DNA from 2 places in the Massilia timonae genome. Region 2 is predicted to be linked to the other one. Evidence: riboswitches for the same ligand, from Rfam matches in the RefSeq annotation. Region 2 holds a riboswitch; the other holds the start of a gene.

Region 1 (3,388 bases), 2.8 Mb from region 2:
TTCGCGCGCCTTGTCCGGATCGAGCCCCAAATTAAACTGGTCTTCCCAGCGGAACTCGAAGCGCGCTTTCGACAGCGCGTTGTCGCGCAGCTGGGCGCCCGGATGGCCCTTGGCCAGGTCGGCCGCGTGCGCGGCGATTTTATAGGTGATGATGCCGTCCTTGACGTCGTTCTTGTCGGGCAGGCCCAGGTGCTCCTTGGGCGTCACGTAGCACAGCATGGCGGTGCCGTACCAGCCGATATTGGCGGCGCCGATGCCCGAAGTAATGTGGTCGTAGCCCGGCGCGATGTCGGTGGTGAGCGGTCCCAGCGTGTAGAACGGCGCCTCGTGGCACTGCTCCAGCTGCAGGTCCATGTTTTCCTTGATCAGGTGCAGCGGCACGTGGCCGGGGCCCTCGATGATGGTCTGCACGTCGTGCTTCCAGGCGATCTGGGTCAGCTCGCCCAGCGTCTTGAGTTCGGCCAGCTGGGCTTCGTCGTTGGCGTCGTAGATCGAGCCGGGACGCAGGCCGTCGCCCAGGCTGAACGAGACGTCATACGCCTTCATGATGTCGCAGATGTCCTCGAAGTGCGTGTACAGGAAGGATTCGCGGTGGTGGGCCAGGCACCACTTGGCCATGATCGAGCCGCCGCGCGAGACGATCCCCGTCAGGCGGTTGGCCGTCATTGGCACATAGCGCAGCAGCACGCCGGCGTGGATGGTGAAGTAATCGACGCCCTGCTCGGCCTGTTCGATCAGGGTATCGCGGAAGATTTCCCAGCTCAGCTCCTCGGCCTTGCCGTTGACCTTTTCCAGCGCCTGGTAGATCGGCACCGTGCCGATCGGCACCGGGCTGTTACGCAGGATCCATTCGCGCGTCTCGTGGATGTGCTTGCCAGTCGACAGGTCCATCACCGTGTCGGCGCCCCAGCGGATGGCCCAGGTCATCTTTTCCACTTCCTCGCCGATCGACGAAGTGACGGCCGAGTTGCCGATATTGGCGTTGACCTTCACCAGGAAGTTGCGGCCGATGATCATCGGCTCCAGTTCCGGGTGGTTGATGTTGGCGGGGATGACGGCGCGGCCGCGCGCCACTTCCGAGCGCACGAATTCCGGCGTGATCTCGTGCGGGATGCTGGCGCCGAAGGACTGGCCCGGATGCTGGCGGCCGAGCAGCGCCGCCACCCGCTGACCCATCGGTCCCGAGGCTTCGAGCGAGGCGATGTATTCCTTGCGCTGCATGTTTTCGCGCAGCGCGATGAATTCCATCTCAGGGGTGATGATGCCCTGGCGCGCGTAGTGCATCTGGCTGACGTTGGCGCCGCTCCTCGCCCGACGCGGCGCGCGCTGCAGGTTGAAGCGCAGCGCGGCAAGCTGCGGATCGTTCAGCCGCGCCTGGCCGTAGCGCGAGGTGGGTCCGTCCAGCTGCTCGGTGTCGCCCCGTTCGGCGATCCATGCCTGGCGCATGGGCGCCAGGCCGCTGCGGATGTCGATCGCCGCGCCCGGCTCGGTGTACGGGCCGGAGGTGTCATAGACGAACAGGGACGGATTCGGTTCGCCGCCGAAGCTGTCGGGCGTGGGCGACTGGCTGATTTCGCGCATCGGCACGCGGATGTCGGGCCGGCTGCCTTCGATATAGACCTTGCGCGAATTGGGTAACGGATTGATTGCCGCGTGGTCCACCGTGGCGGTGGCGGCGTCGAATATCCGGGATGACTTCAGAGGTGCGTTCATGTGGCTCCCTTGCTTGCGGAGCCAGCAAAGGAGGTGCCGGGTGAGGCAAGGCGGACGCGGGTGTGCGCACGCTTGCATCGATTCGGCTGCTTCCCTTCGCTGGCATTATCCAGATCAGGTTCGGAGGGTATTTCTCACCCACGCGCCGTTGTGGCGACGCATAGGACCCCTAGCGTTTGCCGTCGAGGCGCGTGAGCGCCCGGACAGCCAGCCGATTATAGCCCAATCGATTTTCGATGGGCGGAAAATGAATGTGGTTTTATCACAGCATCGGCGGCTCCTGTTCCAGCGCATGCAGCTGCAGCTCGCCGTTCACGGAACGCACCTCGACGAACGGCGTGCGCGCCGGCGCGATGGCTTGCGCGACCGGCGGCCCGCCGTCGACCGACACTTCGAGCTGCACGCTGTCGGCCGCGGTGTGGACGTCGACCGCGTCCGCACGCGAGATCGTCCAGTCGGTGCTGACGCCGGACCGCTGGTACACCTGCTTGCCGTCGACCCGCACGCTCACGGTATTGTTCTGGAAGCCTTCGCCCAGCCTCACGCGTAATGTCATGACCTTCTTCTCCTCGTTGAGTGCCGGCGCCGGGGCGCCGGACGGGCCGCGCTCGGAGCACGCCTGTCCGGACGATCCCAGCGCCAGCATGACGGCAAATAAAACCTTGCGCTTCATTGCCCGTCAGGCTTCTTGCCGGGCTGGATCGACATCCGGTTCAGGCTGTCCTGCGCTCCCCGTGCGTCCCCCGTTGCATCCTGGACGCAGGACAGGCTGTACAGCACCTGGTCTTCGGACACCGGGTCGAGCACGTGGGCGGCGGTCACGCTCGATAGCAGGGCGATGCTTTCCTCGGTCCGCGCCGGACGCACGGTGACGGGCCTGCCCTCGCCCGCGTTGACGGTCTTGAATACCCGCGCCGCATTGATGCCCTTGACCATACGCGCATACGTGGCCAGCGGGTGCGCGCCGAAGCGGTCGATCACCTCGTCGAACGCGTCATTGCCGGAGCGCAGCGAGACGTTGTCCGACCCCTGCAGGTAGAGCAGCACGCCCTGGTCGTCGCCCATGAACAGGTCGGCCAGCGTGTCTTCGTCGCGCGTGACCGGGTAGCGCACCCGGATCGTCAGGATGTCGGACAGCACTTGCGAGCCGTCGAGCGCCGCATAGGCCGCGCGCACGCGGTACTGCCCCGGCTGATCGAAGTAGAAGCCGCCCTTGCCGTAGCCGATGTAGGCGCTGTCGCGCACCTCGTCGTCGACGCCGAGCATTTTCTGGCGTTCGCCGACCAGGTGGTCGATCATCGGCTCGTAGGCGACCACCTGGCCGCTCGGTTTGCTGATGACGACCCTGACCATGCCGAAATCGGGGTGCAGCCAGGTATGGGCGCGACGTCCGCGGGTGGTGGTGGCCTTCAGCTTGAGTTCGAGCACGACCGGTTCGCCCAGCGCGAAGCTGCGCTGGTGGGTCGAGATCCCCAGCACCAGCCCCGATTCGTCCGAGATCGGATCGGCCAGCACGTCGCGGCCCAGCGACGAACCGACGATGAAGTTGTTGCCGCCCATGATGACGTCGTTGCGGAAGCCATGGCGCAGGTGGATCAGCTCCTCGTCGTCGAAGCGGAAGTCGAAACTGCTCCAGAAGCCGGCCGGCCCGCCTTTCGGGTAGTACCACGGGTAG
Region 2 (3,388 bases):
GCTTCCTCCATTGCTGGTTGGTTCCGGCGCATTATCGATGATGAATGAAGAAGCGTGGCGCGCCGCAAACATGGTAGTCTTGTCGTGCATGCCTAAAAACAACCATAAGTCAACACGTCCAGAGAGAGTCCCATGACAGATCACGCCAGCCTTGGTTCCCAAGCACTGTTTGCACTTCGTCCGGGCACGAGTTAGCAATTCGGCAGATAATTGCAAAACGGAATTATTTCTTGCTCTTGCCGGGCGTGGCCAACCATCGCGCGCAGCCCGGCAAGGCAACGTCCCTTTACGCCGAATGGAGCGCTCGATGATCTTCGCTCGTCTCACCCAACGCTGGCATGCGCTGCGCTACTGGCGCGAGCACCAGTCCCTGTCCCGCCTCAAGCTGGTGCGCCGCCTCGAAAACGCGCCCGCCGACGACCTGTTCCGCCAGGTGAGCGGCCGCGACTACCTGGCCCGCGGCATGAAAGTGCGCGAGCGCATGCGCTGCGTGCTGGCCCACTACCGCTTCGAAGAGGCCACCTTCAACAGCGCCTACCGGCACGCCGCGCACCACGGCGGCCTGGTCCTGTGGCAGCACCGGGGCGAGCAAGAGGGTGACGAAGGCAACTTCATCATGCGGCTCGAGCATGCGCCGCGCATCGACCCGCAAGGCGAGCTGACGCTGTCCCTGATCGTCGGCGGCACGGTGCTGCACCGCCTGTCCTGGACCTGGGTCGAGGGCGCGGTGGTGGGCGTCGACCTGCCGATCGTTCCTTTCGTCACCCGCAACGCCGGCCTGTGGCGCGATGCCGGGGGCGCCTTCGAGGCCTTCGAGCGCGTGTTCCCCAACAATTCGCCGAGCTTCTTCTGCTTTGCCGCCCTGCAGGGCGCGGCGCAGGCGCTCGGCTTCGACCGGGTGGTCGCGGTGCGCGGCAGCGCCCACGTGGCCTACGAGGCGGCGCAAGACAAGGCTTTCGAGAACGCCTACGACGGCTTCTGGCGCATCCTGGGCGGCGTTGAGCTGGACGCGCGCAGCTTCGTGGTCCCGCTGCCGTTCTACCTCAAGCCGCTGCAAGACATGCCATCGAAGCACCGCAAGCGCGCGGCGCAGCGGCGCGAACACTGGCGCGCCATCGGCGACGCGGCCCGCGCCGTGCTGTTGCGCCATATGGCGACGCCGGCCGTCAGCGAGCCCGCCGCGGCCGAGGCGCCGTCGACCGCGAAAGCCTGAGCGGCGCCGCTCGAACAGGTTGACAGATTCACCACGGCCGCGCGGGCCGTGATACACTCGCGATTCGCTAGGGGTCCTGGAACGCTGTTCCGGGTGAGAGATACCCTTCGTACCTGATCTGGATAATGCCAGCGAAGGAAAGCGCAAAGCAGCATCCCCATTCGTTTGCCCTTCCCCCACGTTGGCTCCGGCTTTGATAAAAGCGGCGCGCCACGCTGCGCGCGAAAAAGAGCAAACCATGACATTCACCTCGAAGCACACCATCCTCGCCTGCGCCATCGTGCAGGCGTTTTCCCTGTCGTCCCAGGCCGCCGCGCAGGAGGCTGCGCAGTCGGCCATATCGTCGGTCGTCGTCACCGGCAGCAAGTGGATCGCGCTCGATCGCGCCAGCGTCGGCGGCTTCTCCGACGTGCAGCTGCTCGATTCCCCGGCTTCGATCTCTTCGATCAGCCAGGGCCAGATGCAGGACCTGTCGATCCGCAGCGCCACCGACGCCGCGCGCTACGACGCCTCGATCGGCGACGCCTACAATGCGATCGGCTACGCCGAGCAGTTCTCGATCCGCGGCTTCGCGCTCGACAACGCCACCAGCTACCGCAAGGACATGATCGCGATCTCGGGCGACACGCAGATCCCGCTCGAGAACAAGGAACGCATCGAGGTCTTGCGCGGCCTGGCCGGCCTGCAGGCCGGCGTCGCGGCGCCGGGCGGGATGATCAACTTCGTCACCAAGCGCCCGACCAACGCCCCGCTGCGCCAGGCCACGGTGGAGGTGCGCGAGCGCGGCACCGTGTACGGCGCGGTCGACCTGGGCGGCCGCTTCGCGGACCGCCGCTTCGGCTATCGCATCAACGCCGCAGCCGAAGACCTGAAATCCTACGTGCGCGGCGCCGACGGCGAGCGCCAGTTCGTGTCGGCCGCCTTCGACTGGCAGATCACGCCGGACGCGCTGTTCCAGATCGACCTCGACCACCAGCACAAGTCGCAGGTCACGGCGCCGGGCTACCAGCTGATCCGCGACGAAGTCCTGCCGACCGGCGTCTCGCCCAAGACCCTGCTCAACGACCAGCCCTGGACCAGGCCGGTCGACACCGACAGCAGCAATCTGGGCCTGCGCTTCGAGTACCGCCTCAGCGACGCATGGAACGCCACAGTCAGCGCCAACAAGCACTGGTTCAAGCGCGACGACTTCACCGCCTTTCCCTACGGCTGCAGCAACGAGGGCGACGGCTACTATCCGGGCTACTGCTCGAATGGCGACTACGACGTGTACGACTTCCAGAGCACCGGCGAGCGCAAGACGCCGTGGGGCCTGCAGGCGATGCTGCAGGGCCGCTTCGCCACCGGCGCGGTGCGCCACTCCCTCACCATCGGCGGCTCGTATGCCGAGCGCCATGACAGCTTCGGCGAATACGTCTACGACTACGTCGGCTCCAGCAATATCTGGAACCCGACCGTCGTGCCGCCGGTGTCGGGCGACCGCGTGACCGGCCCCGTCATGGAACGCCGCGCTACCGAAGAGCGCTCGCTGTTCGTGCAGGACGTGCTGACCTTGTCGCCGCAATTGACCTTGCACGCCGGCGTGCGCTACGTGAAGCTCAAGCTCGACGCGCTGGAAGAAATCGAAGGCGGCTGGGTGCACACGAAGGATTCGTTCGCGTTGCCGAACGTGGCGTTGGTGTACGCGCCGGCGCGCGACTGGCGCGTATACGGCTCGATCAGCCATGGCCTGCAGTACGGCGGCATCGCGCCGATGGAAACCACCAACCAGAACACCGCCCTGCCGCCGAGCCGCTCGAAGCAGCTGGAATTCGGCGTCAAGCGCAACGTCAACGAGCAGCTGGCGCTGTCGGGCGCGCTGTTCGAGATCCGCCAGGGGCTGGAATACACGAACGCCGCCAACACCTTCGTGCGCGCCGGCGAGCAGACCCACCGCGGCGTCGAACTGTCGGCAATGGGCCGCGCCACCCAGAACCTGAACTACAGCCTGTCGCTGATGGCGCTCGACACCGACCAGAAGGACACGGGCGACGCGTCGACCGAAGGCAAGCGCGTGACCAATGTGCCGGAACTGCGCACCACCGCCTGGATCGAGTACGCGGTGCCGCAGGTGGCGGGGCTGAAGCTCGACGCCCAGTGGCAGTATTCGGGCAACAAGGTGTTCGATCCGGCCAA

Evidence for each region. A riboswitch is a leader RNA that binds a small molecule or an ion and turns the genes downstream of it on or off. The one in region 2 is predicted to bind thiamine pyrophosphate.
Region 1: another riboswitch for thiamine pyrophosphate. It lies ahead of thiC (phosphomethylpyrimidine synthase ThiC); the one in region 2 lies ahead of LO55_RS14960 (TonB-dependent receptor).

Annotation. Positions count from the first base shown of each region.
Region 1 is NZ_JRYB01000001.1:697,112-700,499, forward strand. Features, by position in the region: gene thiC (phosphomethylpyrimidine synthase ThiC) at 1-1,713, opposite strand, end outside; TPP riboswitch at 1,788-1,894, opposite strand; gene LO55_RS03115 (hypothetical protein) at 1,976-2,386, opposite strand; gene LO55_RS03120 (hypothetical protein) at 2,383-3,388, opposite strand, start outside.
Region 2 is NZ_JRYB01000001.1:3,462,712-3,466,099, reverse strand. Features, by position in the region: gene LO55_RS14965 (DUF535 family protein) at 308-1,213, shown strand; TPP riboswitch at 1,273-1,370, shown strand; gene LO55_RS14960 (TonB-dependent receptor) at 1,452-3,388, shown strand, end outside.